Regions from separate parts of the Vagococcus sp. WN80Y genome, predicted to be linked through region 1. Evidence: a T-box and tRNA genes for the amino acid it is inferred to sense, from the RefSeq annotation. Region 1 holds a T-box; the other holds one or more tRNA genes.
What was found. A T-box is a leader RNA that pairs with one kind of tRNA and senses whether it is charged. The one in region 1 lies ahead of leuS (leucine--tRNA ligase), so its partner is inferred to be a tRNA-Leu.

Region 1 (16,289 bases):
GGCCATCACTAGCTGCATTACTTTAGATGTGGGGCAAGATGAGTTCATTCGTCGGATGCTCTTCACCTTACCAGCTGATACAGATGAAGTAACTTTAAACACGGTTATAGAGCAGTTAGAACGGAAAGATTATAAAGTAGTCGAAGTTGAAGATTTACAAAAGGCAGCTGAATTAAATAACTAAAAAATCAAAAAGAGCTATGACCTACGTCACGGCTCTTTTTTATGCTTATTTAATTAATGAATAGATCGCATCTGCATAAATAACTGTCGCTTTTACGATATCATCGACTGCCATAAATTCATTAGCTTGATGCATGGTATCAACACTATCTGGGAACATGGCACCATAAGCAACTCCACGCTCTAAGAGGCGTCCAAAAGTACCACCACCAATTACTTTTTCCGCACCTTTTAGACCTGTATGCTTTTCATAAACAGCCAACAAAGTCTTAACCAATGGATCATCGGCAGGAACATAATGAGGAACTTGACCACGAGCTTCAGAGTCGATTCTAACTTTAGCTCCTAACTTCTCACCAATAGTTGCCTCCAGTCCATCATGAGTCACCCCTTTAGGGAAACGAATGTTCAAGGTTACTTTATTCCCCTCAGACGCATCCGCTTGAAAATTAAAGATTCCTGGATTCATCGTCAACTCGCCCATTACTTCATCCGTATGTGCAATTTCTAAGGCCACTCCCCGTGAATTTTCATGCAGATAATTAGCAATCGCGTCTACAAATGTTTGAGCATCACCACCAAGAGCAAAGCCTGCTAAGAAAACAGCCATATAAGTCCCGCCATTAATTCCTGACTCTGGGCTAGCTCCATGAGCTGACTTCCCTTTAACCATTAAAGTCACTGTTGTACCACTTATCTCAACATTGCCAGAAACAGGTGATTTTTCGACGAAATCAATAAAACGTGCTTCCATCTTTGCTGCTTCTTCCACAGTCAAAACATCAATAACAGCTGTAGCAGATTCAGGTACCATATTTGGACGTAAGCCTGATTCAAAGCTGACCAAACGATAATCTCCCTCATTCGTTCCGCCTACATTAACATTGATGTTAGCCATCCCCTTTTCACCATTAATAATTGGGAATTCCGCATCTGGAGCAAAACCAAAATCAGGCTTTTCTTCAACTTCCAAATAGCGATTCATACAGCTCCAGCCGCTTTCTTCATCCGTTCCAATAATAAAGCGAACTCGCTTAGAAATAGGTAATTCTAACTCCTTAATAATTTTTAATGCATAGTAAGCTGCGACACTTGGTCCTTTATCATCACTTGAACCTCGAGCGTATAGTTTACCATCACGTATTTCTGGTTTAAAAGGATCAGTTTCCCATCCCGTACCAACTGGAACCACATCAACATGACCAAAGATTCCCATTGTTTCATCACCAGCACCATACTCCAAATGACCAGCCAAGTTATCAATATTTTTAGTAATAAAACCATCGCGCTCACCGATCTCTAAAAAGCGCAGTAATGCCGCTTTAGGTCCCGGACCAACAGGGGCATCTGGTGTTGCCTTATCATCTTCTCTAACACTAGGAATACTTAACAAATCAACTAAATCTTTAAATAAATCGTCTTTTCGAGCCTCTACTTCTTTTTTCCAATCAATTGTCATTTTATCCACTCCTCATTGAAACCGTAATTGTTTGACCACTTTCTTTATCATATCATTTTTGCTCAAAAAAAGCTTGATGAAACAGCTCACTCTCATCCTATTCTTCTATCTCCTTGATACCCAAAAGCACCAATTCATGTTCTTTTAGTAATCGGTACTCACCTGAAGCTAAAGAGTCATCCAAGATTAATCCACCCATTACCTCTCGGTGCAATCTCGTCACCTGTTTCCCAACAGCTTCAAACATTCGTTTAACCTGATGGTATTTACCTTCTGTAATAGTCACTCGAATTTCTGAGGTTTGATTATCTAGAGCCACTGACACTATCTCCAACTTTGCGGGCAGACAAGTCTCACCGCCCGAAATAGTCAGCCCATCAGCAAAGGCTTGACAGTCCTCAGCCGTTACAACTCCCCTAATTTCAGCAAAATATCGCTTTGAGACATGCTTTTTGGGTGACAACACATTGTGGCTAAATACGCCATCATTTGTAATAATTAATAAACCAGTTGTATCCTTATCCAGACGTCCGACTGGAAACAAATCCTCTCGATAATCTTTCTTCGATAACAAATCTAAAACAGTCCGATGGCTCGGGTCTTCTGTAGCCGATATGACACCCATTGGCTTATGAAGGATATAATAGAAAAGGGCTTGATAAGTAACCAACACACCATTAACTACAACCTCATCAGCAAGCTCATCAACTGCCTGTTTCCCATCTTTTACGCGCATACCATTAACCAGTACCTCATTCTTCTTAAGTAACTGCTTGACTTCCTTACGGCTACCAAACCCTGTATGACTTAAAAACTTATCCAATCTCATGCTGTCATTACCTCCTAAAAAAGAGGGGGGACATAAGTCCCGCCCTCTTGATTTTTAACACGCTCTCCCTCGCCAAATTAAAGAGGTTTTATTTTCAAACGACGACGAATTCCTGCTACTCGTTCGCCCAATAGTTTATCAGCTAATTTGAGTTTCAATGCCAGATAGCCATAAACTCCTCCACCGATCGCCGCTACGAGAATGACAATAACAAATGACTGCATCTTACTAGTTGGGCTCATTACTACATAAAGTAAAACACGTGCTAACCAAGCCGCTATAGCCATTACGATACTCAGTAAGGTCATTAATAATGTCCGTCTAGCAGTTAAACTAACATTAAATTTCGTAATTTTACGAATCTCTCGTGTTGTTAGGTAAGATGCTACGATGAAGCTAACACCTGTTGATAATAATGGACCGTACACACCAAATGCCCAAATAAAGGGATACTGTAAGACGACTTTCACTATGAAACCTATTCCCAGATAAATCATCGCTTTCTTATTTTCGTAAAGGCCTTGAAGTGTTGTGGAGACAAGCATGTAGTACCCTAAAATAATCCCCACATAACAAGCTTCAACCAATACTGACGTTCCTAGTACATCATGTTCATAAAAAAGTGTGTTTAATGGCTCTGCTAAAATAACCATCCCAACTGTTGCAGGAATCATCACAAAAAAGAATAACTGAAAGTTATCACTAACCAATTTTGCAACTCCTTTACGATTTTTCATCGTAAAAGCCTCTGTTACAAGAGGCAAGCTCGTTACTGATAACGACGTTGCAATCGAAATTGTAATCATGGTTAATTTGTCTGGATTCGCACTAAACAAAGTAAACAATTCCTTAACCTGTGTATCAGTAAAATTTGTCAGACTATGCATAATACGCTCAAATGTATACTGGTCGAAAATCTTAAAAATAGTGATTGCTGACCCGATGACGATAAACGGAAAAGCTTCAATCATCATATCTTTTAATAAATCATTTGTAGCAATTTTCAATTCATTGTTACTATTTGCTTCTAATTCTTTTAACGTGCCTGAGTAACGTTGATAGAACCATAAAAGAGCTGCAATAGCCGCAAGCATTCCTATAAAAGCTGCAAAAGTTGAGTGAGTTACCGCTTTAACATAATCGCCGCTTCCCGTTTTCATAATAATATACGTAGCCAAAAGCATATAAAACACTCGTGCAAACTGCTCAACTATCTGAGAAACAGCCGATGGCATCATGTCATGATACCCCTGGAAAAAGCCACGGATAACACTCATACAAGGAAATACTAATAGTGCCACACTTAATGCCTTCATAACAGGAATCAAATCTCTATCACCCGCAGATAAAACATTTGCGGCAAAAAACATTATTCCAGCAAATGCGATACCTAAGCCAGCCATCAGCATCATTGACTTTTGAAATAACTTCTTACTCAAGCCATATTCATTTAATGAGTTATAATGAGAAATTTGTTTCGCTATTGCCCCTGGAATCCCAGCAGTTGCTATCATTAAAAACAAGGCATATATGTTGTATCCTTTAGTAAATAGGTTATTAGCAATCTTAGCATTTTCACCCATCCAAGCATACCAAGGAATAATATAAATAGCCCCCATCAATCTAGAGATAACACTACCAGCTGTCATCCAGATTGAACCACGAACCATTTTTTGTTTTGATTCAATATCCTTTTGTTCAAAATTCTCATTTGGAATTTGCATTAATCATGTCCAACTTTCTCACAATTCTAGTCTCTCAATTAAAAATAGTCACTCTCACACTTGTATGACCCATTTTACCAAATTAATTATTATTCGTTAAGAGCAATCAAATGATTTTCACATTTAACGTATTAAATTCACCACTTGGAATCGTTTCAACAAATAACATACCTATAATAATTACATTATAAGCTAAACTCACAAAAAAAACTATGGGAAAAATCTTCTCAACAGTTCTATTATACGTGAAAATGACAAGGAAATATAGAGCTGTTACAAAAGCTTCTAAAGTTTATTAACAATTTAAGAAAAATGTGACCAAATTAAATAGCATAAAGAATGAAGTTGAAACATAAATTTTGATAGCCCTTATTTTTTAAGAAATAAACACAACAAACAACATTCAGTGACTGCCCTTTTGAAACACATTTATCCCATGAACCAAGAAAAGGGCGAGACTTTTTTGTCTCACCCTTTTCCTTCCCGCTCATCAACTATTTAATTGGCTACAATATTAACCAATTTATTCGGAATAACAACAACTTTACGGATCTTCTTCCCTTCTAGCTGTTCCTTAATCAGATCATTAGCCATCGCTAACCGTTCCAATTCTTCCTTTTCAGTATCCCGCGCAATCATCACCTTCGCTCGGACTTTTCCATTGACTTGAATCACTATTTCGATCTCATCTTCTATTAATTCCGCCTCATCGTATGTCGGCCACTGAACATAAGTCAAACTATCCTTATGCCCAGTAATCTCCCATAATTCTTCACTGATATGCGGCGCAATCGGTGCTAACAATTGGATAAACCCTTCTACATAATCGTAAGGGAGAACCTCTTGCTTATTAGCTTCATTGATGAAAACCATCAATTGAGAAATCCCAGTATTGAAGCGTAAATTTTCATAATCTTCCGTCACCTTTTTAACCGTTTGATGGTAAACTTTTGTCAACTTCCCATCATTAAATGTTGTAATGCGATCACGCATTTTTGATTCTTCATCAACTACCAAACGCCAGACACGATCCAAGAATTTACGACTTCCTTCTAAACCATTTTCACTCCAAGCGATGGCAGCATCAAGTGGTCCCATAAACATCTCGTACATTCGAAGAGTATCTGCTCCGTATTTCGCGACAACTTCATCAGGATTAACCACATTACCTTTAGATTTTGACATCTTTTCATTGTTACTACCAAGAATCATTCCTTGGTTATACAATTTTTGGAATGGCTCTTTTGTTTCAACAATCCCAATATCATAAAGAAACTTATGCCAGAATCGAGCATATAGCAAGTGCAGAACAGCATGTTCTGCTCCACCAATATAAATATCAACTGGCATCCATTCCTTAAGCTTTTCTGGGCTAGCAATTGCCTCCTTATTATGAGGATCAATGAAACGCAAGTAATACCATGAACTACCTGCCCATTGCGGCATTGTATTCGTTTCACGACGCCCTTTCATTCCTGTTTCTGGATGAACGACATTAACCCATTCATCGATATTAGCAAGTGGTGACTCGCCTGTGCCACTAGGATGAATATCGGTCGTTACAGGCAATTTAAGTGGTAAGTCTTCCACTGGCACAGCGGTTGTTGTGCCATCTTCCCAATGAATAATTGGAATTGGCTCACCCCAATAGCGCTGTCGAGAGAATAACCAATCACGAAGGCGATAGCTAATTTCTTTTTTGCCGACGCCTTCTGCTTCTATCCAATCATTGGCTTTTGCAATTGCCTCTTCTTTATTTAGACCATTAAGGAAATCAGAATTAATATGTGGGCCATCTCCAACAAAAACCTCTTTAGAAATATCCCCACCCTCAACAACGGGTACAATCTCTAAATCAAATTGTTTGGCAAATTCATAATCTCGTGGATCATGGGCGGGTACAGCCATAATTGCCCCAGTTCCATACGTAGACAACACATAATCTGAAATCCAAATTGGAATCTCTTTACCATTAACGGGATTAATAGCATACGCACCTGTGAAGACTCCCGTTTTATCTTTTGCCAAATCAGTTCTTGCTAGCTCAGACTTTTTGCCGGCCTCTTCAATATAATCCGTCACAGCAACAATTTGTTCCGCCGTAGTAATCTCTTGTACTAAAGGCAATTCAGGTGCCAAAACAGCATAAGTGACCCCAAATAAAGTATCCGGGCGTGTTGTAAACACACTAAATTCTTTATCAGAATTCGCCACTTTAAATGTAACATTAGCTCCTTCAGAACGACCAATCCAATTTTTTTGCATCTCTTTAATACTATCTGGCCACTCGACTTCTTCCAAATCATCAATCAAACGATCCGCATATTCAGTAATTCTTAGCATCCACTGCTTCATCGGAACACGATAGACAGGATGATCACCACGCTCAGACTTCCCATCAATCACTTCCTCGTTTGCCAAAACCGTCCCTAAAGCTGGACACCAGTTAACTGGAACCTCTGCTTCATAAGCCAATCCACGTTCAAACATTTGTACAAATATCCACTGAGTCCATTTATAGTAATGAGGATCTGTTGTATTAATCTCGCGGTTCCAATCATAACTAAAACCAAGTGAATTGATTTGACGACGAAATACTTCAATATTTTTTTGAGTAAACTCTGCTGGATCATTCCCCGTATCAAGTGCATACTGCTCAGCGGGTAAACCAAAGGCATCCCAGCCCATCGGATGAAGCACATTATATCCTTGGCTTCGTTTCATTCTAGAAAGAATATCTGTTGCTGTATATCCCTCTGGATGACCAACATGAAGCCCTTGCCCAGATGGATAAGGAAACATATCAAGTGCATAAAATTTTTCCTTTTCTGTATCTTCAGTTGTATTGAACGTGTTGTGCATTGCCCAATATTTTTGCCATTTTTTTTCAATTGTCTTGTGTTGATAGGACATCTTTTTTCCTCCACTCATAATTCACAGTTAAAACTGTTCGTATTTCTTTTACTATAAACTACTAAAATCATTGCGACCCACACTACTTCAGCGTTAAATAAAAACAGTTCACGAATTTCAACCTGCCCCAAAAAGCATTCTTACTTTCTTAAAAGACAAAAAAATCCTACAAAAGCAGACTAAGCTACTTTTATAGGACGTTGTTTATTACGTGGTACCACCTAATTTTATTTAAATGATGTCATTTAAATCTCTAGCATGCTAACGGATGCGCCCCGATTTAGCCTTTTCAACTAAATGACTCAAAGGTAAGTTCAAAAGCATCTCAGACACATTTCCACCAACCATGTGCTCTCTTAAACTGTTATGCTCTTTACTACTCCTCATCATTGTCTTACTGACCTTATACTAACAAATTCCTACTGATTCTGCAAGTAAGACTTACTTCCTTTTACGACTATTTCACACGTAAGACCTGCCCGATATAAATAGAATCACTTTTCAAATTGTTCCAAGAAATTAATTGCTTAACAGTCACACGATTCTTTTCAGCAATTGACCATAACGTATCACCTGAAACCACTTTATGATTTTTACTTGCTACTGTGCCTGAATTACCTGCTCCGCTTCCTTTAACAACTAATTTTTGTCCCACATAGATAGTGTCACTGGTTAAATTATTCCATGATTTTAAATTAGCCACACTAATACCATGACGACTCGCAATACCTGTTAAGGTATCACCTGAAACCACACTGTACGAACCTGTCGTCGCGGTGTTAGTTGTATTAGAGTTACTTGAAGAATTACTAGCCGCTCCTTTTACACTTAACTTTTGTCCGACATAGATCAGATCACTCGTCAAATTGTTCCACGCTTTGACATTTGCGACTGTAGTATTGTATTTTCTCGCAATACTCGACAGTGTGTCACCTGAAACAACTGTATATGAGGAGTTATTTGATGATACTTTGTTGCCTGAGTTGGTCGTATTATTAGAACCACTATTCCCTTTAACACTAAGCTTCTGTCCCACGTAAATTAAATCACTCGTCAAATTATTCCACGACTTAAGATTTGCAACCGTCACTCCATATTTTCTCGCAATACTTGAAAGTGTATCACCAGAAGCAATTGTATGTGTGGTTCCTGTATTCGGAGAGGTTGTATTACTACCCGTATTACCTGTATTATTACCACCTGTCGACCCTTTTACGTTAAGCTTTTGGCCGACATAGATTAAATCACTTGATAAATTATTCCACGACTTAAGATTTGCAACCGTCACTCCATATTTTCTTGCAATGCTTGAAAGTGTGTCACCTGAGACAATTGTGTATGTTGAGCCTGTACTTGGCGCCGTTGTATTGCCACCGGTATTACCTGAGTTATTACCACCTGTCGACCCTTTAACTTTGAGGCTCTGACCGACATAAATCAGGTCACTTGATAAACTGTTCCACGACTTAAGATTCGCAACAGTCACACCATAACGTCTAGCAATCGCGGACAAGGTATCTCCTGATGCAACAGTATGAGTATCACTTGTAGTTGGCGGGGTTGTATTACCGCCGGTGTTACCACCTGTACTGCCACCATTTCCTGTATCTGACGCTTTAACAACTAAACTTTGACCAACATAAATTGTATCACTAGTTAGCTTGTTCCATGATTTGAGGTTTGCTACGGTCACACCGTGCTTTCTCGCAATACCAAACAACGTATCACCTGAGACAACAGTGTACGTTCCCGTACTAGGCGTGGTTACATTACTGCCACCGGTATTTCCACCCGTATTGCCGCCAGCATTCCCGTTATTTCCATTATTGCCAGTCCCACTCCCTGGCGTATCAAAACGAGTCAAGTTATTATTTTCAATAATTTTATTCAATTTACCCGCATAGCCTGGATCAGTCGCGTAGCGGCCTGTTAGCCAAGCAGTCGCATCACGGTAAGAGTTAGTATTACTTTTCCAAGCGCCACTATAAAAATAAACGCCCGATTGAAATGACGTATTTTTTAGCACATACGCATTGTCTAGTAAAGACTCTGAATAAGAGGGGTACTTTCTAAACTTCGCTGTTACCGTTACCCACTTACCATTAATAACTTCTTGTGTTCTCATTTCAACATATTGACCGTTGTATGAGCCTTTAATACCAAATAAATTATGATTAGGCGCTGATGCTAAGGCACTTCCGCCCCACGCACTTTCTAAAATTGCTTGGGCAATCATAACAGACGCATACAAATTATTATTAGCTGCTACCACCTGGGCTTGACTGCCAACTTGTTCAATAAACGTGCTTGGCGAAACGCTTCGCATCATCATTGAAGCAGACATAATATCACTAGGAATTTCTACCGATTCGCCATCTTTATTTGCTTCTTCTGCTTCAGAATAAGTAGATGATTCACTCTCTACCTCACTCGTATCAGGCTCTTCCACTGATGTTGACTCAGCTGTCGAATTCTCTTCCGAATTGATAGTTTCTTGATCAGATGTACTCTCTTGGGTAGTACTCTGTTCAGTTGTTGAATCGGTCGTTTGTTCAACTGCCCCTTGATTAATTTCACTACTATCCAATACTTTTGGTTCTAATTCTTTCATTTCATCAGCTTCTACTTTAGCCGCAAAAGTTGGTATAACCGCTGCTGTCAGCATAACTGTTGTACCAAACAAAGAAACCCCTTTTTTGAAAGGAGCGATTAATTTTAGACTAGTTTGGATGTTCGAATTCCTCCGATATCGTTTTTCATTCATGGTTGCAATCTCCCCCTGTCCATTCATCGTTCTAATGAAAACTCTAGTACCAGTATACACCATTACCAACAGCATTAAAAATAAATATCTGCATATTCAACCGATTGTTAAGTGACTGTAACAATCGATTATTAGTGTCATTTTTGTTACATGTTTATCAGTTCAAAAAATAACCTTTTACATATCGTTCTATGTACTGATTTGCCCTCATACTTTAGGCCGATTTTTGTCCAAACCTATTGTTTAATCAGCAATTAGACGATATATTTAAAGTATCAAGAATGACGTCACGTCCATTTAAACTAACATGACCTTAGAATCGAGGAGCAGATATGAATAAAGAACATTTTCTAACTGAATTAAAAATTCATTTAAAAGCATTACCAAAACAACAGCTCGCATATATCTTACAACTATATGGCGAAAAATTTGATAAACAGCTCGCAGAAGGCCAAACAGAAGCTGATGTATCAAAATGCCTAGGAAATCCTCGAGAAATTGCGGATGAAATATTGCAGGAATTTGGCATTTCAGCTGATGAAGAAACTGCTGCTCATGATGAGTGGCAAGAATTTACTCAAGCTAATAAGACTAATGGTCAATATGGCTACTACCAAAATTATGACTCACATTACGAGCAAGCACCTAAGAAACCGTCTTTTTTCATTCGCTTTTGTCAAGTAGCAGGCGTATTACTCTTCAACTTCCTATTTATGATTTGGATGATAGTTGCCGGTCTTTCTGTTCTATTTGCTTTGTGGCTCGTAACACTTATCCTAGTTTTGATGCCGATCATAGGGATTGTCACCTTCTTTATGACTAGCGGTGCAGTCGCGTTCTCTCTCTTATTTTTTACGCTATTCTTCTGTGGCCTTGGTTTTATAGGCTTAGCGATTATGGTACCTATCACTACCTATTCATTCCGTTTCATTAAATACTATACGAAATGGAACATCAACACGTTACGGGGGCGACATTAATGAAAAAGAAAGTCATCAGCTTTGCTGTATTTGGAACAATCCTCGCGATCATTGGTGGTGTTGGCTCAGCAATAAATTTTCCTAAGGCAGAAAAACAAACCAAAACTGCGATCAATGAGCGATACAAAATTAAAAAAAATAAGAAAAACCTAGATATTTCCTTGAAAGGTAACATTAATTATAATGTCTACGAATCTGAGGATCAGGATATCCATGTTTCTGGTGAGGCTCACTCTGTAATGGGCAAACAAAGCTTTACTTGGAAGCCTGGTGAAACTGGTGATAAAACGACGATTGATGTTACTTTCACTGAAACAGGAGATTATCGTAATTTTATTCAGTTAGGCTTTTCACAATATGTTAATATTGCTGTTCCAAGCTCTTTTGAATCAATTACAGTCAATGGAACAAAAAATAGCCAAATTGATATTAGCGGATTAAATGCGACTGACTTAACCTTTAATACAGATCAAGCTAGCCATTCTAGCTTAGACAATCTTCATTTAGATTCACTGACTGTCAATGCCAAATCTGGTAGCGTTGATTTAGATAATATTACAGCTGAAAATACTCTCGCAATAAAGGGAGACCAAGGTTCCTTCACTGTTAGTGGTAGCCGAGCTAAAACTTTTGAAATTCAAAGTACGGATGGCTATATTTCTTTAAATAACTTGATTGGGAATAGCAAAATCAAAACTGAAGGCGGCTTTATTTCCCTCAATGAAATCAAAGGAAAAGTATCCGCAACAACTGTTGATGGGAGTATTGATTGGGAATATGGTAAACTAACAGACGATCTGGATCTAAAAACTACGAGTGGGGATATCCGTATCGCTCTTGAAAAACGACCAAGTAATTTTAATATTACTACTAAAAATAGCAACGGTTCTGTTAGTTTATTTGGTAAGAATCACGACAAACTAAAAAAAGGAACCGGCGGACCAGCAATGACACTTGAATCACTTCACGGGGATATTCGTGTCTATGATGAGGACTCTGAATATGAGGATTACGACGAGGACGTCGAAGAAACGTTTAATGACATTGAGAACGATATTACTGCTGCCATTGAAGAAAATTTATAAAAAAAATTAAAACCTATTAACCCAATTAAATCGCAAGAAAATTTGTGCTATAATAGAAAAAGCTCTTTAGTTATGATACTAGAGGGCTTTTTCTTAGGTTATATTCTAGCCGCTGTTCCCAATTTAATACAGTTCAGCGCTATCAGGAAGGACTCATTATCATGGATTCATCTAAAAATCTTTACTGGCATTTTGCTGCAAGCTGTTGCTTAGTACTTTTTGTTATCTTAGGATATCTTGTTAAATTTTACGAAAGCTCTCTCAATGTGATTGATCAGCCTATAGCAGGGCTAATTCGTGCTCACATGACTAATGGAAAATCAACTTTCTATATTGCAATTACTCAACTTGGTAGTGGTACAGTTATCGCTGGCCTTGTCTTAGTTGTCACATTAATTTGTTGGTACCGTAAATTCTGGAGTGAAGCACTTTGGTTAATCATCAATTCCGCACTTGTTGCTGGTATTGGAAATTATTTAATTAAATTTGTCTTCGAACGGCCTCGGCCAAGTGTTCCTCATCTCGTCAACGAGACCCACTTTAGCTTTCCAAGTGGGCATGCCATGGGTAGCATGCTTTTTTACGGCACACTGATTCTGATTTTGCCCCGTTTTATTGCCAATCAACGGTTTCGGTTAATTGGCCAAATTTTTCTAGGTTTAATGATACTCATTATCGGCATTAGCCGAATCTATGTTGGTGTCCATTACCCAACAGACATTCTTGGTGGCTTTCTACTTGGAGCCGCTTGGATTTTAGGAACTTATCCTACCTTTCAAAAACGTCGATTCATCTGGCGCTTTCAAGGAAAACAAAAATAAAAGAAGGTAATTACGTGACTCACTTTAACTTTACATCTGACCCTAACAAACGGTACCACACTTGGAACTATGCTTTAAGAGAAACCTTTGGTGAAAAACTCTTTAAAGTACCGATTGACGCTGGTTTTGATTGCCCAAACCGAGACGGCACTGTCGCCAAGGGAGGCTGTACTTTTTGTAGTGTTTCTGGCTCCGGCGACATGATTTTAGCGCCAACTGAACCTTTACCACAGCAATTTCAAAAAGAAATTACCCGCATGCACGCCAAATGGCCTAATGTGACTCAATACTTAGTCTATTTTCAAAATTTTACTAATACTCATGGTTCTGTTGAATCCATTCGCCACCGATTTGAACAGGTCTTAAATGAACCAGGCGTTGTTGGCATTTCCATCGGTACTCGTCCAGATTGCTTGCCTGATGATGTCGTTGCTTATTTAGCAGAATTGAATGAACGTTACTATCTATGGGTAGAGTTAGGTCTTCAAACAACCTATGAAGAAACCAGTCATCATATCAATCGCGCCCATGACTACGATACATACCTTCAAGGTGTCGCTAAATTAAGACGTCATAACATTAGGGTCTGTACTCATTTAATTAACGGGTTACCTGGTGAAACAACGGATATGATGATCGAAAATGTCAGACGAACCATCCAAGATTCGGATATTCAAGGGATAAAACTCCACCTGCTACACCTAATGACTAACACAAGAATGGTTAGAGACTACGTTGAAGGACGTTTATCTTTGATGGACCGTGATACTTATGTTTCTGTTATTTGTGATCAATTAGAGCTAATCCCACCAGAAATCGTTATTCACAGACTGACAGGAGATGCGCCTCGAGACAGCATCATTGGTCCTATGTGGAGTTTGAAAAAATGGGAAGTTTTAAATGCAATTGACGAAGAATTACAGAAACGTCAAAGCTACCAAGGTCTATTTAATTGTCGAGAGGAGGCGTCTTATGTTGCAAACCGCCTTACATTATAGTCATCAATTACTCAAAGAAATTATTGTTCAAGGTGATAATGTTGTAGACGGTACCGTAGGCAATGGTCACGATACCCTCTTTTTAGCAGATTTAGTCGGTTCTACAGGTCATGTTTACGGTTTCGATATCCAAGCTCAAGCCATCGAAACAAGCCGTCAAAAGCTTCTAGAAGCCGATTTAAACTCACGAGTTACTTTGCTTAATCAAGGACATGAAACAATTGCAGATCTATTAAGTAAAGATATAGTCATAAAAGCCGCTATTTTTAATCTCGGCTACTTACCAAAGAGTGACAAATCTATTATCACTCAGAAAGAAACAACCTTAAAAGCCCTAACTAGCCTTTTACCCATATTGGCCGTTGGCGGACGGATTATCATCGTCATTTATTATGGCCACGATGGCGGAGAAACAGAAAAAGAGGCGGTTTTATCCTTTGTCCAAGACATTCCTCAGCAAGACTATAATGTCTTATCCTATCAGTTTATTAACCAAAAAAACAATCCGCCAATTTTAATTGCTATTGAACGTAAAAAAGCTAAGCACTGTTAATCAGATTGCTTAGCTTTTTTGGTATTAATCATTGCCCATTAATCGCTCTGACTTCTGGAATTGATTGAAAATCATTGCCACAATCAATAGAACCACGCCAACAAAATAGACACTGTGTAGACCTTTATATAAAATTTCACGCAACGGCTCAACTACCTCTGTTGCTAATTGAGAAAGTGTTTGTCGATTAGACAGTTGATCAATCATTTCTCGTTTTAGCCCCAGATGAGTGTTAGCAGCGATTTCAGCATTTAAATGATTATTTAAAATAACACCAAAAATCGAGACCATAATTGTTTGTCCCAAGGTCCGAGACAAGGTGTTAAAAGAAGTGGCTACCCCAATATTTTCCTGTGAGACACTACTTTGAGCCTTAACTGTAGAACCTGTAATAGTAATCCCCAACCCAATTCCAGTCAACCCAGAAATTAGACAAAACACCCAGAAAGGAGTGGTGACAGGAACATTAGCTAACAATAACCCACCGATAATGATGATGAGCAAACCTATTGTTAATGTCCGTTTTGTCGTCGTTTTCTCTAAAAGTCGACCCGCTACTAACGATCCTATAATCCAAGTAAAGGATAATGGTGCCAAAGCCATGCCGCCAAGAGCGGCCTTCAAACCAAGAACGCCCTGCATCCACATCGGGATATACACATCAACCCCCATTAAAAAGCCACTGACCAATGCCGCAATCAAATTAACAATCATAAAGGTTTTGTTCTTAAATAAATCCAAGGAAATTACTGGATCCTTTGCACGTTTTTCAGCTATCACAAACAGAAGGCAAAAACCCATTGCAACAGCAAAGGAAATCATCGTTCCGACACCAAAGCCAGTCCCTTCACTTAGTGTTTGGAAACCATATAGTAACGCCAACAAAAACATCATTAAGGAGACGCTACCCAATATATCAATCGGTTGTTTTTCATGATCATTTTTGGGCTCTACTAAAAAAATCATAATCAAACAGACTAAAATAATCCCAATCGGAACATTCACAAAGAAAATCCAGTGCCACCCAACCGTATCTACAATAAAGCCACCGCATAGAGGCCCTACCACACTTGCTATTCCCCAAAAAGCACTGCTTAGGCCTAGAACCTTAGCCCGCTTATCAATTGGGTAAATATCAGCAATAATTGTCAATGCAACTGGCATAATAGCTCCCGCCCCAATTCCTTGTATAGCTCTAAATACAATCAATTGAAACATACTACTTGAAATACCACATAAAGAAGAACCAATAATAAACACAACTATCCCAAAAAGAAAAATTGATTTGCGTCCAATTCTGTCCGCTAATTTTCCATAGACAGGGGTCATCATAGCATTAGTTAATAAATAAATTGAAAACACCCAACTCATTATTTCGCCGCCCTTCAGCTGGCCTGCAATTGTTGGCATCGCAGTTGAAACAATCGTCGCCTCTATCGCTGTCATAAATGTCGCAATAAAGACTGTTAACGTTACGATTTTAACATTTGTTTCCTTTTGTCTTACCATAATATCCTCATCTTTCTCATTTCAAACTCCTTAAAAATAGCGGCTCCTAATAAAGGATATACCTTCACTAGGAGCCGCCTCTATTACTCTGCCAAACTTGTCTTGAGAGCATCAACTTTATCCGTTTGCTCCCAAGTAAAATCAGCATCTGTACGACCAAAATGTCCATAAGCTGCCGTCTTTTGATAGATCGGTCGTCTTAAATCGAGCATTTCAATAATCCCCGCAGGACGTAAATCAAAATTTTCACGAATCGCATGAATCAACTTATCAGTTGAAACTGTCCCAGTTCCAAATGTATCGATTGAAATCGAAACTGGCTGCGCAACTCCAATAGCATAAGCAAGTTGAACCTCACACTTTTTAGCAAACCCTGCCGCCACAATATTTTTAGCAATATACCTAGCAGCATAACTAGCAGAACGATCCACTTTGGTTGCGTCCTTACCTGAAAAAGCCCCGCCACCATGA
Region 2 (16,289 bases), on a different contig from region 1:
TTTCGAAATAAGATTGCAATTCAATATTTAATTCTGGAGCCGCTTCACTTAATCGTTGATAAGTTGTTTGATAGCGCCCTAAATCTTCCTTAGATACCTCAGTTACTAAATAGGGCTCATCGATTTGGACCCATTTAACACCTACTTCTGCAAGCTCCTTTAGAACCTGTTGATAAACTGGAATAAATTGATCAAGTAGCTCATCAAATTGAGCAGGCTCGTAGCCTTTACCTAATTTTAAATAAGTTATCGGTCCAACAATTACTGGTTTCCCATCAATCCCTAACGCCTCTTTCGCTTCTAAATAATAGCTTAACCAACGATTATCCCTTAATTCTGGCCTAACATTCCCTAGTTCTGGCACAATATAATGATAATTGGTATTAAACCACTTAGTCATTTCTGATGCGACTCCCAAGTCGTTTCCACGAGCAATATCAAAGTATGTTGTCAACGAGTCGCTCTCTGTCTTTTGAAACCGTTCTGGAATCACATTAAACGCTACACTTGTATCTAAAATATGGTCATACAAAGAAAAATCTGCGACAGGAATCAAATCAATCCCTTTAATTTGCTGTTTTTTTAGAGAATCTAAACGTAATGCTTTAGTCGTTGACAATAGCTCCTCGCGACTACTTTGACCACTCCAATAGCGTTCTAAGGCGCGTTTCCATTCTCTTTTTTCTCCTAAACGTGGGTATCCTAAATTCGAACTTTTTACTGCTGTCATCATCATCATCCTTTTCATTTTATTATCACTATCAATGCCTTAACTTTTTTACAAAAAAAACTCCCATCCTTGAATAAGTCTGCTAGCTGCACTTATTCAAGGACGGGAGTTTGATAAACAAACCAACGTGGTACCACCTTGTTTGCAAAATCATCACTGATTTTGCCTCTCCAAGTACTTGATAGTCTCACTTATCTATCGCATACTCTGACGCTATAATGGGCGTTCCCATCTTGAATTCACAGCTATCTGCTCACTCAAGCAACTCAAAGACCATTTTCAACTGTGTGTTGGCTGTCCTCTTTCACCTAACAGGACTCTCTGTAAAACTTTCATCACAATTTACTTTTCTCATCAACGTTTTTCTCATTATTTTTTAATATCAATTTAACTTATTCATCATATTAGCAGACTAAAAAACACTTGTCAACATTTTTATAAAAAAAGATTTTGTTATCTAAAACAGAGATAACAATCAATCTGATTTACCTATCAACTTAACTTTTTTGATGCTAAAATTACAAGCACCCATTATTATCAACTCTTAATCTCTTGACAATCATCATAACTCCCTATTTAAGCTCAATAAAAAAAGCCTCTTGACTTATCACACCAAGAAGTTACTTGAACCAACTATTATTTTCTTTCAACTACCTTTTTTATCCCAAAGTCACACCACGCGTGACACCACTCGTTTTTTTAGTTCATTTTTGAATCTGGATGATAGCTGTAATTATCACCTATCTCTCCCCTTTTACAAGTCTCTATTACTTTTAGATTGGGCCTTACCTAAACTCTTATAATTACTAATTTTCTTCTATTCGTTTGTCACACCACTCGTGACACTACTCGTTTTTTTAGTTCACTTTTGAATAAAGGAAATAGTTGTAATTATTACCCATCTCTCCCCTTTTACATGTCTCAATTACTTTTAGATCAGGCTTTGACTTAACTCTCTAACTCTTATAATTACTAATTTTCTTCTATCCATTTGTCACACCACGCGTGACACCACTCGTTTTTTTATCATTTAAAAATAAGCTCCTCTTAAGGAATTCATTCATTAACTGAACTGATCCTATCATATAACTACCCAGGTAACTGATAAAGATTAGCCAACCCCATAATCCTACTATTTAGTCCAGTGTACCACAGTTTCCCCACTAATTGTACACGCTACCATTATTTCTTTTTACTCACAATAAAAAGAATGGTCATTGTCCAAGATTCCTAATATTCTGCCAATAACTTTAGATAATCAGAGAGACAAGCCTATTACTATCAACCGTAAACCTATTTTTATCCTAATAAATAGCATATAGATAAATATGACAGACGAGTCCTTTTGTTTATCAAAAACACCAGCATAAGAGAGACAACAGTCTAGCTCTATGATGGTGTGATTAATATTATGCGGTTGATGAGATTTGAACTCACACGAGGGTTGCCCTCGCTACCCCCTCAAGGTAGTGCGTCTGCCGTTCCGCCACAACCGCTAATCATAACTAAGAAAGCAGTTACCTGATTTATTATAAGGGGCCCTGTTACTTTTGTCAACAACATAAAAATTGAGAAATAGTCAGCCAACACACTGACTATTTCTCAATTCAACTGACTCTCCTTTTAAGAAAGAGCCACATCTCGCTTATTAAAGATTGCTAATGTTGCACTAAAAATTAGGACAATATAGATGATAATCCCTACGACAGTTGCCGTAATACTTAAATTTCCACCCGCTAAATAATTCACATCCAAAACTTGATTATTCAATCCTAATAAATTGAATAAGATCCATTTCAACCAATTGTACTTCTCGATCAAACTTGGCAAAACTTGACCTAAAATACTACCAGAGAACAAGATCCCCATCCCGACCCCAACAGCCAATGCTTGTGAGCGAATGACCGCTGAAAAAAAGAATGCAATTGTAATGTACAAGATCATCAATAGCAAGTTGCTTCCAAAAAGCTGACTAGCAATTGTAATTGCAGTTTTTGCCCCCATCTCAGCCGAAAGCGGTACAGTCAACGACTGACTTGGTAGCATGAATGAAAAAGCAAAGGCTGAAGCAGCCATAACAACCGACGTTAGCAAGCCATAGAAAATCGTCACAATATATTTTGACCACAGGATTTGCATACGACTATAAGGTCGAATTAACAATAATTTTATAGTGCCACCAGAAAACTCCGTTGCAATAATCATACTAGCAATGATGACAGCAAACAACGTTCCTAAAATGTATATTTGACCATAGCTACTAAAAAATTGGGCTCCCGTTGTTCCTTTTTGAGGATCAGCAGGTACCTGACCTTTCTTTTGATACGCTTGATAATAAGCCAATTCTTTTTTTGTTAGCTTAATTAATTCTTTATTATACTTTTTAGGTTGAGATTGATACGTTTCTAAATTTTTTTCAAGAGTCGTGATTGTTTTTTCTAATGACAACGATACTTCTTTAAGTTCTTCATTTTCAGCCTGCTCACTGTTCCACAATTCTTGTTGGCTAATAATTGAACCATCCTTTTTTTCATAAGCAGTCATCCCACCCTTAAATTCATAAGATTCATTCGACTGCTGATAATAACTCTTCATAGAGTCATTACTTTTCACTATAATAAACGCCATACCAAACATACAAAGTACCAATACAATTTGCATGATCCAACTAGCTTTACGTCCAAATAATTTAACCAGTTCATTTTTTATCAATGCTATCATTATAGTGATCCTCCTTTCGTAAGCTCAAAGAATCGCTCTTCCAGAGAGGCGGATTTAGCAGATACAGCAAAGATAGCTTGCTCATTTCTAACTAATTCATCAATCACCATTGGTACTTCCTCTTCGCTTATAATCACCTCAAGGACTTGAGGCTCTCTCACTTCTGACTCAACCTCGATGTTAACAAGAACTGCCTGAGCAGATACCGCATCTTCCACTTTAAACAGATACTTCGTACTAGCCTCGTCGACCATCTCCGTCATCGTTTCAATATGAGTCAATTCCCCCTTTTCAATAATAGCAAAACGATCTGTTATTTGTTGAATTTCACTCAGTAAATGACTCGAAATCAAAACAGCCGTCCCCTGAGCAGACACTTCACGAATTATTTCTCGAAATTCAGCCATCCCTTGTGGATCCAGTCCATTTGTCGGTTCATCTAAAATTAAAATAGCAGGTTTATGCAGCAACGCCTGAGCTAATCCCAAACGTTGACGCATCCCTAACGAATAGGTTTTAACCTTTTGATTGATTGCCTCTGTTAATTTAACGCGCTCAACAATTTCTTTCATCCGCTCATCTGTAATTGACTTGCGGCTCATTCTTGCAAACTGCTGAAGATTAGCCCACCCTGATAAATACATATAGAATTCAGGATTTTCAATAATTGCGCCCACTTCATTGATTGTCCCTTTAAAATCAACACTGACATCTACCCCATTAATCATAACTGTTCCCGATGAACGTCTAATAAGGCTGACAATTGCCCGTATAATGGTCGTTTTCCCCGCACCATTTGGACCTAATAATCCAAAGACCTCTCCTTGATAAACATCAAAATTAATGTTTCGTACAATCGATTTTTTACCAACATTCTTTGACAAATTTTTTATCTGTAGCACAGATTTTCCCATAATTCTCCTCCTGCTCAATACTCTCTTACTTGATTATAAGCCCAGTATACGTTAAAAAATTAATTTAAGACTCCCTCTTAAGACTTAAAAATTCTTCTTAATCACTCATCCTTAAGACTGACTAGCCCTCTAAAAAAAGAAATCAGCTCTCACATTGAGGCTGATTTCTTTTTTATTATCTAGTAACGCGATTAAAAAAACTAACGGCTTCTTCAATAAAATCGTCCTTAGTTTCTTCCAAGATAACGATAATTCCCGGTTTCTGTTCCCTTAAAAAAGCTAAAAACCAGTCAATATCCATCACGCCATGTCCAAAAGCGACAGGAACGATTTGACCTTCTGATACAATAAAATCCTTCAAATGAATCGCATCAATTTTAGGGCCAAATAAATCAAATGATTTTTTTATCAAGTCTTTTTGCTCTAAATAGCTTTTAGCGGTTATCAAGTTGGTCGGGTCTAAAATAATTTTTAAATTGGGAGAATCAACCGCCTCAATTAACGCTTGTGTCTTGTCCGGTGAATAAATAGGGTGATTGATTCCAGGTTCAATGCCTACTAACGTTCCATATTTTTCGGCCATCTGTGTGAGGCGAGACACAGATTGAACCACCAGTTGAAATGCTTCTTCCGTATAGTTTTCAGTTGTATAACGAATCGTCGAATGAACGCAACCCGTTTCAGTTGCAACCAAAGGCGACCCAAAGCACCCTGCAAAACTTAGATATGTTTCAAAACGAGCCAAAGCCTCCTCTCTTTGAACCAAATCGGGATGAATCATATTAATATAGCAACTTAATATCCCAATTGTTACGTCCCTCTCTCTAAAAGTTCGACGAACAGCAACCGCTAAGCCCGAAGTTAATTTTGACAATGGTGTCACCAGTTCTGGAAAAGACATGTTAAAAGCAAATTGCACATAATTAATTTGCTTCCTTTGAAGAGACAGTGCCAGCTCTTCTATCGTTTTTTGGCCAGATACATCGTGACCGCGTACTCCAATTGACAACATTCGATCAACTCCCTCTCTCTTTTGAAAATGATACAATTACTCTACCGTAAGCTGGTAAAATCTGATTGCCACTCATAGTTTGTTTTGTTAATAAATTCAGAGCAGTTTGACTAAGAGAATACTCACAAACCTCTCCTGTCATATTAGCCAAATAGAAATCAACTCGCTGATGATTTTCTCGCTGATAATTAATAATTCCTGGACTAACTGTCAAAAAATGATGAGTTGCATCATATAAAGCAATTTCTGCTTGAATAAAATTATCCCACCATTTACTAGCAACGAGCTTTTCCGACTGAGCACCGACATACAGCACTTGCCCATTCTTCATTTGTTTTTTAGATACTACGGCTTTTCCTTTAGCCAAATCAGACGTCACCACACTCAAAGCTTGATCATCTTGCGCCACTTCGAAAGTAGTAATTAAGCCGTGTAACGAAACTGATTCGCTCTGATACTCCGCAACAATTGACATCCTTTGACAGCTGAATTGATTCACTTGAGTTAATCCAAGCCATTCTCCCAATTTACCCAAACCATGCCGATCAGACATAGCATGTTCCTGTGTTCGGTCTCCTGTCATCGGCCCCAAGATTACTTTCCCGCCTGCTTCTACAAAAACTTGTAAGCTCGCTTCTAAACTGGGCGACATGTATCGTAAATATGGAATCAAGACCAAGTTAAACTGCGACAAATCAGCGGTTTCTTGAATCACCTCTAACATTATGCCTTGTCCCCTAATCGAACTATAGTAATCCGTAATCAAGGTTCTATAGTCATAATTACCCCCTGTTTCAGTGTGATAAAATCGCTTAGCTTCATCTGAGTAAAGTAACGCAATTTTAGCTTTACCAATGTCCGTCTCACTTAAAAAAGGTCTTAATGTTTCAAGCAATTTCCCTGATTCTACTACGTCCTGATACCCTAGATCAGGCTCGCCCCACGCCGTAACGATCGTACTATGAGGCTGTTCAACTCCAAAGCAATGCCCCCGAAAATGCCAATATGTAAAAGCCTTTAGCCCCGCAGCAAAACCAATGAAAACCTCATTTTGTAAATACTGGGGTGGATGAGGATCAAGATACATTTCTAAATGTCCTGCATGCGAGGTAGACGTTTCAAGCAGTAGCATGTCAGGTGACTCCTTTAGATTGCGCCACAAATCTAGGTTCAATGAATAACCTGTATGAGTGGGGGCATAAGTATCAAATGCCGTTACATCCAACTCAGAAAAAAGCTCCTGATTATCCAAATTAAAGCCTAGTGCAGTATTATGCGTGATTGGTTTATCTGTCTCTGTTCGAATCGCGTGACATAAGCCATGAGTAAATTCATTCAATGACGAAGCTGTGAACCGCCGAAAAGCAGTCATTAAACTTGAATTATGGATAAACGGCGTGATAGTTGGCAAGACAACTTCTTCAAAAGACTCATATCTCTCACTCCAAATAACGGTTCCCCACGCTTGGTTTAAACTAGAGACTTGTTGATACTTCTGAGTTAACCAACTTTGCCAGCTTTCCTGACACGCCTCACAATAACAAAGATCCACATGACACTTAAATTCATTATCCAGCTGAATACCGATCACAGTCTCGTAAGCCTCTGCAACTTTAGCCACCTTTTTAGCCAACTGATATGCCTTCATACGAAAATAAGGGTTATTTGTGCAGGTATGTTGACGAGAACCATGGGCCATATAAGTACCATCTTGATTTTTAAGACGACTCTCAGGATAGTCTCGTGTTAACCATCTCGGTGGTGTTGGCGTTGGAATTCCTACCACCACCTTAATTTGTTGTGCTTGATAAAGAGCCAGAGTCTCCTCCAAAAAACGTAAATCATACTCGCCTTCTTTAGGTTCTAACTGGCTCCATATGAATTCACCAATTCTGGCAAAATTCATGCCAATTCGTTTCATATGGTTGATATCTGTCTCCAATGTCTCACGACTAATCACTTCGGGGTACATGCAGGCGCCATAATAGTACTCATCAAAGAAATCTGTTTCATCAAGTAAAGAGCTTAAACGATTAGCAATATAGGTTGCTATTTTTATTGCTCCAGTCGCTGATAGATGGGTATCATCTACTAATCCCAATGGATAGTTTGGCCACTCATCTACACCAAGATGGAGAAAATATCCCTTAACCTCTGACCATGAAGTCAACTGATAAAGTAAAAAACTATAACTATTCAAATCAATCACTTTTGTCATCGTATCAGCCGCAACTCGTTTAACGATTCGAGCTTCTTGATCCAATGTTTTGACAAACTCTCCCTCTTGAAACGACCGTCTCTCGAGCGGTGTACACAAAATAGCTTGGGCGCCTAACTGAGACACTTGATTAACCATCTTCTTTAGATAATGGTAAAAGTCATTAGGTGTAACACCACTATCATTCTTTTGATCGTTGTGTCCAAATTGAATTAAGACCACATCTCCTTGGTCTAACTCAGCTAATAAACGCGCCCAAATCCCTTCTGAAATAAACGATTTTGTTGTCGCCCCACACTTAGCAAAATTAATAATCTGCCACTTGGCCTTTGGATATAATATCTGCTTTAAGCTCTGTCCCCAACCAGTCATTGGTACTTGTGAATCAGGGTAGTCCGCAACCGTAGAATCACCTGCTAATAAAATTTTCACTTGTTTCCCTCCTAAATTAGTCATATTTTCTCACCTTAACCAGAAAAAATGATGAGACAAAAATGCCACATCATCTTTTCATTGCTATAAAACTCACTTTAAGTAAAGTGACTAAATAAAGTCATATAAATATTCCGAAAAAGCTAAGACTACTAAAGATTGACCATATGGCATCGCTGTAATTGGGATAGTCCGGTAATAATCCAAATCTTGTCCCATTCCAGTTCCTACAGACACATTTTGGACCTCCCCCTCTTCACTTATTTGCTGGCACAAAGCACGAATGGCTTTTTCAGCAGATGCTTTCAGTTCTGGTTTAATATACCCTTTGCGGACCGCTTTAAAAATTCCGTAGGCAAATCCCGCCGTACATGATGATTCCTCATATGAAGTTGGCTCTAAAATTAAGGTAGACCATAAGCCACTCTCCTTTTGATACTCGACTAAAGTCTCAATTTGTGAGCTCAGGGTTTCAACTAAAAAGTTGCGAAGTCCATCTCCTTCTGGCAAGGCCAAAATATCAATAATCTCAGGAATAGCAATTGTTACCCAACAATTCCCTCTCCCCCACAAGGCTTCAGCATAATGATGATTCCCCTCAAATGTCCAGCCATGATACCAAAGCCCCGTCTGACAATCAACTAGGTACTTAATATGAAGCATAAATTGCCTCTTGGCTTCTTCAATATAGCGCTCTTCCTTTAGCAAAACACCAATCTTAGCCAAAGGCAAAACTGTCATCATTAACGTATCATCCCAAAGCTGTTGAACATTTTCAGGGCCATAAGTCAGATGTTCAAAACCACCTTCTCTTGTTTTAGGTAATTCATTCATTGCCCAGTCAGCCCATGTTTCAAGATACGGTAGCAATCGCTGATCACTAGTTTCTTCGTATAAAAAAGCCATCGTCAATAATGGTGCCATTGTGTTTATATTTTTAGGTGGAGCCCCTATCTCCAATTGGTTTTCAAACCAATCCGTAACAATCTTTAGAGCTTGAGGATCGCTGGTTAATTGGTAGTATTTAAAAATCCCATAAAGCCCAACACCCTGAGGCCAATTCCAAACATTCCAGCTTTTATCATCCACAACCCGCTCTTTAAAATGAATTAAAAACTCTCCACTATCTTTGATAGTCGTTAAATTTCCCATCATTTTGTGAATATGATCAATTATTTCACTACGTTCTACCGCATGCTCTACTGTATTATGATCTCTTTTCATAACTCATTCCTCTTTCTTGGCGCAAACTGACTTATTTTAAGCCAGTCGTGCTGATGCCTTCAACGATATACTTTTGAAACATGAAGAAAATAATAATAACCGGAATCAAGGAGATGACTGACATGGCAAACATTGCGCCCCAATTGGAACTACTTGATGAATCTAAAAATTGTTTAAGTGCGATTGATACCGTGTATTTTTCAGGTTTAGTCAAATACAGCATCGGTCCAATCAATTCTTCCCATTTCCAATAAAAAGAAAAAATTGCTGAGGTTGCTAATGACGGTTTTATCAAGGGTAAAATTACTCTGAAAAAGATTCCAACACGACCACAGCCATCCATTTTAGCTGCCTCATCTAGTTCAACTGGCAAGCCACGAATAAATTGAACCATTAAAAAGATGAAGAAAGCTTGACCAAAAAATGATGGAACAGTTACTGGAAATAAGGTATTAACCCAGTTAAGTTTATTAAACCATAAATACTGAGGCACCATGATTATTTCTGCTGGTAGCATCATTGTCACTAACACACAGGCAAACCAAAACCCCTTTCCTTTAAATCTAATTCGGCCAAAGCCATATGAAATAACAGCTGAAGAACAGACTGCACCAATTGTTGCAATGATCGCAATTCGCAAGGAATTGAAAATATATTGCCAAAATTTAATGCCAGCTATCCCCTCAAAACCAGTAATAAAGTTAGCCACCGTCCATTCCCTTGGAAACAATTCAGTCGCCGTTTTAAAGATGTCACCATTTGGCTTGAACGAACTAAAAATTAACCAAAAAACCGGGTATAGCAATAAAATTGCGACGACTAAAATAATCCCATCAACAATGTAATTTCTACTTTTTGTCTTCTCCATTCCTTACACCTCCTCTGATTCTGAAAATACCCAAAACTTAGATGTTGCAAATAGCAGCAGCGTAACGAGCCCAACAATCACTAATAAAATCCAAGCGAGTGCCGAAGCATAGCCCATCTTAAAGTCAGCAAAGGCTTTTTGATAGACGTATAGTGAATACACTAAAGTCCCATTTCGCGGCGCGCCAGTTCCGTTAGAAATAATGTAGGCAGGTGTAAAGGTCAAGAATGATTGAATAGTTTGCATGACCAGATTAAAAAATATAATGGGAGTCAAGCAAGGTAAAGTTATACTGAAAAATTGGCGGATCTTACTTGCACCATCAATCTGTGCCGCTTCATAATAATCTATCGGAATATTTTTTAGCCCTGATAAAAAGACTAGCATCGAAGAGCCAAATTGCCAACCGGCCAGTAAAATCAACGTTAATAACGCCGTCGTTGGATTTTTGAAAAAGTAGATTGACTCTAATCCTATTGAATTTAACAGACCATTTATTAAACCAGCGTCTCCAAAAATATTACGCCACATAATTGAGACAGCTACACTCCCACCAATTACTGATGGGATGTAGAATAGCACACGGTAAACGCCTGATAATTTTGATGGTCGATTAATGAGCATCGCAACCGCTAATGCCATCATTAACCGAAGTGGAACAGCCATGATAACATAGCGGACGGTCACACTTAATGATTGTCTAAATTTTGGATCATCAAAAAATATTTTTTTAAAGTTATCTAATCCAATAAACTTTGCTTCTGTTAGCATGTCGTAATTTTGAAAGGCCATAAATAATGAAATTCCCATAGGTACAACTATAAACATGAGAAACCCAATAATAAAAGGCGAAATAAACAGATAACCTGAAACTAGATCCTGACGGTCACTGGACATTTTTTTAAAGAACTTCATTTTTTCACCCTATTCCTTAGTCAGTATAATTTTCTGAAAAAATTTCCTCTGCTTTTTCTACAAAACTATCGTAGGCTTCAGCAGGAGTCATCGTGTCGTAAGTAATCTCAGCATATAAATCTTTAAAGTGGTTATTTAATTCTGAATAGCCAATTGGCGGAACAGGTGAAGCCTCTCCCACAATATCAGCTACTTCCGTTAAATAATCGGCCGTTCTCTTTTCTGTATCAGACATGTCTGGATACAATAACTCTTTATTTTTATTATTTGATGGAATGCCTCGCTCAGTCCCGATGATTTTAGCCGCTTTTTCATCATTAACAATAAAATCGATAAATTTAGCTGCCTCATCTTTAACTTTCGACGTTTGAGCCATCGAATAGTAGAATGTCGGACGGTAATACAACGCTCCCGTTTCTTTTGCATCATACGGTAACTCTAAATTAAACTTAACATCGTCTCCTGCTGATTCCTGATACGTCACGTATTGATTTGTCCATGACTGCAATAAGCCCGCTTCACCTAACGAGAAGGGATTCTCATCAAAACTTTTAAGATTATTGACGACTTCTGCTGTTGGCAAAGCTCCTTCTTTAGCTAATTTTTGAATAGTTGTCATAAAATCAACAAAGTTTTCTTTTGAAAAGGCCAATTTTGGCTTGTCATCTTTACCATACTCGTAAAGTTCTTCCCCTTTAGTTCTTAAGTAATATTGCAACAAAACAGAGTTGTCTGAGACATCAATCCATCCGTAACTAGCAGTTTTGCTGTGAACATCACTTACACCTTTGGCTAAGTCGGCGAACCCCCAGTTGCTATAATCAAATTTAACCCCCGCCTTATCTAGTAATTCTTGATTAACAATCACAGACATAGCGTTCATACTCGGGGCAATCGCAAACAGTTTATCATTTAAACGAGCGGTATCAATTAAGCTTTCATCGATGTCTTCAATCCCAATGCCACCATCCTTTTTTACAAAATCTGCCAAATCGGCTAATTGATTTTTAACACCGTATTGGGCAACATAAGCTGCATCCATTTGCATCACATCAGGGAGCTCTCCAGCAGCCGATTTAGTCGCTAGCTTTTTCCAATAATCGTCCCAAGCTGAATATTCAAATTCTATGTCAATATCTGGATTCTCCTCTTCAAATAACTCAATCGCTTTGATATATTTTTCATGTCTAACCTCTGCTCCCCACCAAACAAACGACACTTTCTTTTTACCATCTTTCGATTCTGTACTGTCTTCTTTCTTGGTGCCACATGCTGTTAAGATACTTGTTAATAATAATGTGGTGATTAATAACTTACCTAATTTTTTCATATGCCTTTATTCTCCTTTTAACTGTTATCGCTTACAACTTTATTCTATGTCATCTCTACCTATTCTGGAATGTAAAAAACAGATAAAAACATTCAAATTTCGGATATCTTATTTTGATAATTTTATTCTTTGCTTTTTTTATATTCTATACAAATGCGATCAAATCAAAGTTTATAACGCTATTTTCTTTAGAAATATTAGTAATTTTGAATAAAATTAAACAAATTGCCCGTTGGTAAATCGATTTTTTATGTGTTATTCTAATTTTACAATCGCTTACAATCACTATTGAAGGAGAGTTTCATCATGACTACTATAAAAAACGGCTTAATGTCACTTTTTTCACTTATTAGCTTTATTGTATCCCTCAATTTGCTCTGGCTATTCTTTACATTATGTGGACTAATAATAGTTGGAATCGCCCCTGCAACTTGTGCAGTATTGAATGCAAGTCAACGTTACCTTAACACCAAGGAACCGACAACTTTTAAAGAATTCTTCTATGATTATCGTCATAACTTCAAAAGAAGCAATCATCTGCAACTACTTTTTTCTCTTTTAAGTGGTCTCATTTTGATTAATTATCGAATTTGTGTCGTCTATCTACCAGCTAATTTAGTAATTAGAGCAATCTATCTAAGTTTAGCAACTGTTCTTGTTTTGATCTATCTCTTTAGTTTATTCAATTTAATCAAATTTCCGTCCTATTCTTTAATGTCAATTATCAAATTAGCCTTATTTCTGACCTTCCGCTTTCCAGGAAAGAGTACTGCTTTAATTTTAAGTTTTTTCGGCTGCTTATTAGTTTTGACACTAAAATCGGCTTTACCACTACTATTTGGAGCCTCGCTACCTTTTCTCGTTGGGTTCGCCATTTATCAAGAAACGATTAAAACCGTTCGAAAAAAATTTCCATCTCTAGTAAATGAGGGATAACAGTGACTCGATTAGCGAAACAGACTCACACGCTCTCATTTAGCAAAAAAATTAAGTTAGCTGTCTTTTTTATTGGAGGTATTTCTTTAATTGTTTTATTAGTGATTAATATTATTTTTTGGGTCATCTATTCCAGGCAAATATATGAAAGTAACCAAGAAAAAATTACCTTTGCAAGTGCCAATCTCTATGAACATTTTGAAGCGATTGAAACATTTTCGTACAAATTAATCGGCAATGATTCCTTACAAACCAGTCTACAACAAACAAATAATCCTGATAATAATCACAGTGAAAAAATTAGATTGAAACAGGAGCTTCAATTAACTATCAATGCATTAGTATTAGACGAAAATGATATTCGCAGTGTTTTTTTACTCAACACTAATCTAGAAAATCAAGTCAACTTTATGGCAGACTCCAATCATTTAATCGACGATCTATCTACTGATGAATTGATCAATGCCTTACCCGATGAGCCTAGTAAAGGTCAATGGTTTTTTTCTGAAAACTTTAGTCGAGCTATCTACGCAAGGAAGATCTTTAACACTAAGCGACTGGCTCTCAATTACTTGGGAACGATTATCTTAACCGTTGATACTTCATTCATAGAGCGGACACTTAATGAACGAAAAGCTCCAACTTCAAGTGAATTATTTATCTTACACTACCAAGATAATTACTACACTAATTCCAAACTATCAACGAAGGCCTTTGGCAACTATCTCAAGCTAATTAACCAACCCAACTCACCAACTAACAATTACCGAATTACACGATTTAATGGCGAAAACTATTTTATTGTCGAAAATCAATCTACTGATCGTGCCTTCACTTTCTATTCTTTGCAACCAAATAAAGAGGTGATCAAGCGAGTCACCCATATTGAGTTGATCATTATTTTGACAACCTCAATTCTATTCGTCGCAATAATGGCTCTCATCAATCACTATATCAGCTCATTGATTGCGCCGATTAATCAGCTAGCAGCTAATATGACAAACTTTCAACAAAATAAAGATTTCAATCAATTGAAAAAAATCGCTTCTGTTCCAGATAATTCTGACGAAATTGGTGTTCTATATCAAAGCTACCAAACAATGATTGAAGAGATAGATCAGTTAATTTCACAAAATTATCAAGCCAAAATATTAGCACAAGAAATAGAATTCAAAGCTCTTCAAGCTCAACTTGACCCGCATTTTTTATATAATACGTTAGATTCAATTAACTGGCTTGCTCTTAGTAAAGAAGAAGTCGAAATATCTCAGATGGTGACCTCCTTAGCATTTCTTTTTAAGAAAAAAATTGACAACTCTTCTACCACTACGACTATCGAAGAGGAGCTAGAGCTTATTGATGCTTATATCGCCATCCAATCCATACGATTCCAAAATAGATTTACCTTTATTCCTGTTATTTTAGTTGATGATTTAAGTCGAGAAATTCCTAAACTAATCATTCAACCTTTGATTGAAAATTCTTTCAAATATGCAGTAGAAAAAATGACAACGCCTTGTTTAATCCAACTTAAAGTGATTGAAAAAGAAGATGTGTTAAGTATAAGTGTCTCGGATAATGGCCCAGGTTTTTCAATGCCTATTTTAGATATTGAGGCTAATCACGGAATCGGATTAAAAAATATTGCGGCTCGCTTAAAAGTCAAATTCGGTCCCAAAAGTGACTTAACTATCAGCTCAAGCGCCTACAATTTGACTGAAGTTAAGTTAACCATTCCAATTACTGATAGGAGGAGTCAGACATATGAAAAACATTTTAGTCGTTGATGATGAACCGATTATTGCCAATGGGATTACAGCGATGATTAATAGTTTTAAACTTGATTTAGAGGTTGTGGCAACCAGCTACTCTGCGACAGAAGCCTTGGTAATCAGTCAACAGAAACACCTAGATATTATCATTACTGATATTAATATGCCTGTTCTAAATGGTATTGAATTAATTAGACAAATTAGACAAAAAAATCCTAAAACACAAATTATCGTGCTAACAGGGTTTGGAACGTTTGAATACGCTAAGGAATCTATGGAACTAGGCGTAAGATATTTCATTCAAAAGCCGTGTCAACCAGATGAATTAAGGCGATCTCTTATAGACAGCCTCGAGCTGGTTGCTGAAACACAACAGATGCAGCAACTTAAGCTACAACAACTGATTGAATCGACCATCCTAGATAAAACAACATTACCTACGCTAGAAGTGCCTGATTTCTACTTGGTAATGTTTGATTCAAAATACTATCATCTCTTATCTAAGTGGTTTAACCAATACCTCAGTCCAGCAACATATTTATCAGGCTCGATCAAAAAAGCTGCTTACTATGTGATTTTCTCTGAGGCTTTTACTGCACAAGAGCTAATTAATAACCTGCCAGAAGAGACACTACCACGATGCAGCATTTTTCATTCAGATTTTATCTGTCTGGCAGAAATTTATGATGATTTCCGAACTGGCCTAAAAGCCTTTGAAAAAGAGTTTTATATGTCCATTATCACCGTCTTAACTAGTTACCAGCTTAGCAAAGCTAGCCGTGCACAAAAAGACAATCACTTGTATTTAGACTTTCGTCAAGCTATTTTTTCCTCAATCAATGCAGGAGAACTCACTAAAGCAGCTCAAGAAATTCGCTCATTCTTCAAGACTTGTCAAAAACTACTCTATCCTGTCAAATTATTACAAATTGAATGCAATGATTTAATCACAAAATTAATTGCCACTTATAAGATTCACACAGATAAATTAGCCAGTGAACTATCCATAAAAGTTGTATTATCAAGCTCCGTTGAAGAGTTAGAATACTTAGTTACCTCAATTTTTACTCTTGTAAAGGAAGTCAACTGTTCAACTGATGGTAATATTATTGCAAGTCTCAATCGAATTATTGAAGAACATTTTAGTAACGAAGAGCTATCTCTTAGATGGATCTCAAAAAATCTCTTATTTCTAAACCCAGAATATCTTGGAAAAG

Region 2: it encodes a tRNA-Leu, which carries the amino acid that the T-box ahead of leuS (leucine--tRNA ligase) is inferred to sense. The anticodon was not compared.

Annotation. Positions count from the first base shown of each region.
Region 1 covers NZ_JCAQHY010000126.1:11,148-27,436, forward strand. Annotated here, with positions in the region: gene cbpA (cyclic di-AMP binding protein CbpA) at 1-184, shown strand, start outside; gene pepV (dipeptidase PepV) at 230-1,642, opposite strand; gene AC5KOD_RS05960 (pseudouridine synthase) at 1,740-2,471, opposite strand; gene AC5KOD_RS05965 (putative polysaccharide biosynthesis protein) at 2,549-4,195, opposite strand; gene leuS (leucine--tRNA ligase) at 4,694-7,108, opposite strand; T-box leader at 7,299-7,507, opposite strand; gene AC5KOD_RS05975 (LysM peptidoglycan-binding domain-containing protein) at 7,566-9,872, opposite strand; gene AC5KOD_RS05980 (DUF1700 domain-containing protein) at 10,205-10,852, shown strand; gene AC5KOD_RS05985 (DUF4097 family beta strand repeat-containing protein) at 10,852-11,937, shown strand; gene AC5KOD_RS05990 (phosphatase PAP2 family protein) at 12,099-12,758, shown strand; gene mnmL (tRNA modification radical SAM protein MnmL/YtqA) at 12,773-13,756, shown strand; gene mnmM (tRNA 5-(aminomethyl)-2-thiouridylate-methyltransferase MnmM) at 13,731-14,309, shown strand; gene AC5KOD_RS06005 (MDR family MFS transporter) at 14,334-15,818, opposite strand; gene metK (methionine adenosyltransferase) at 15,902-16,289, opposite strand, start outside.
Region 2 covers NZ_JCAQHY010000007.1:4,219-20,507, forward strand. Annotated here, with positions in the region: gene metE (5-methyltetrahydropteroyltriglutamate--homocysteine S-methyltransferase) at 1-733, opposite strand, end outside; T-box leader at 826-1,097, opposite strand; tRNA gene AC5KOD_RS01565 (tRNA-Leu) at 2,143-2,226, opposite strand; gene AC5KOD_RS01570 (DUF2705 family protein) at 2,354-3,451, opposite strand; gene AC5KOD_RS01575 (ABC transporter ATP-binding protein) at 3,451-4,365, opposite strand; gene AC5KOD_RS01580 (sugar phosphate isomerase/epimerase family protein) at 4,541-5,377, opposite strand; gene AC5KOD_RS01585 (beta-galactosidase) at 5,382-8,027, opposite strand; gene bglB (beta-galactosidase BglB) at 8,139-9,251, opposite strand; gene AC5KOD_RS01595 (carbohydrate ABC transporter permease) at 9,283-10,119, opposite strand; gene AC5KOD_RS01600 (carbohydrate ABC transporter permease) at 10,123-11,034, opposite strand; gene AC5KOD_RS01605 (ABC transporter substrate-binding protein) at 11,051-12,364, opposite strand; gene AC5KOD_RS01610 (YesL family protein) at 12,671-13,300, shown strand; gene AC5KOD_RS01615 (sensor histidine kinase) at 13,303-15,087, shown strand; gene AC5KOD_RS01620 (response regulator transcription factor) at 15,065-16,289, shown strand, end outside.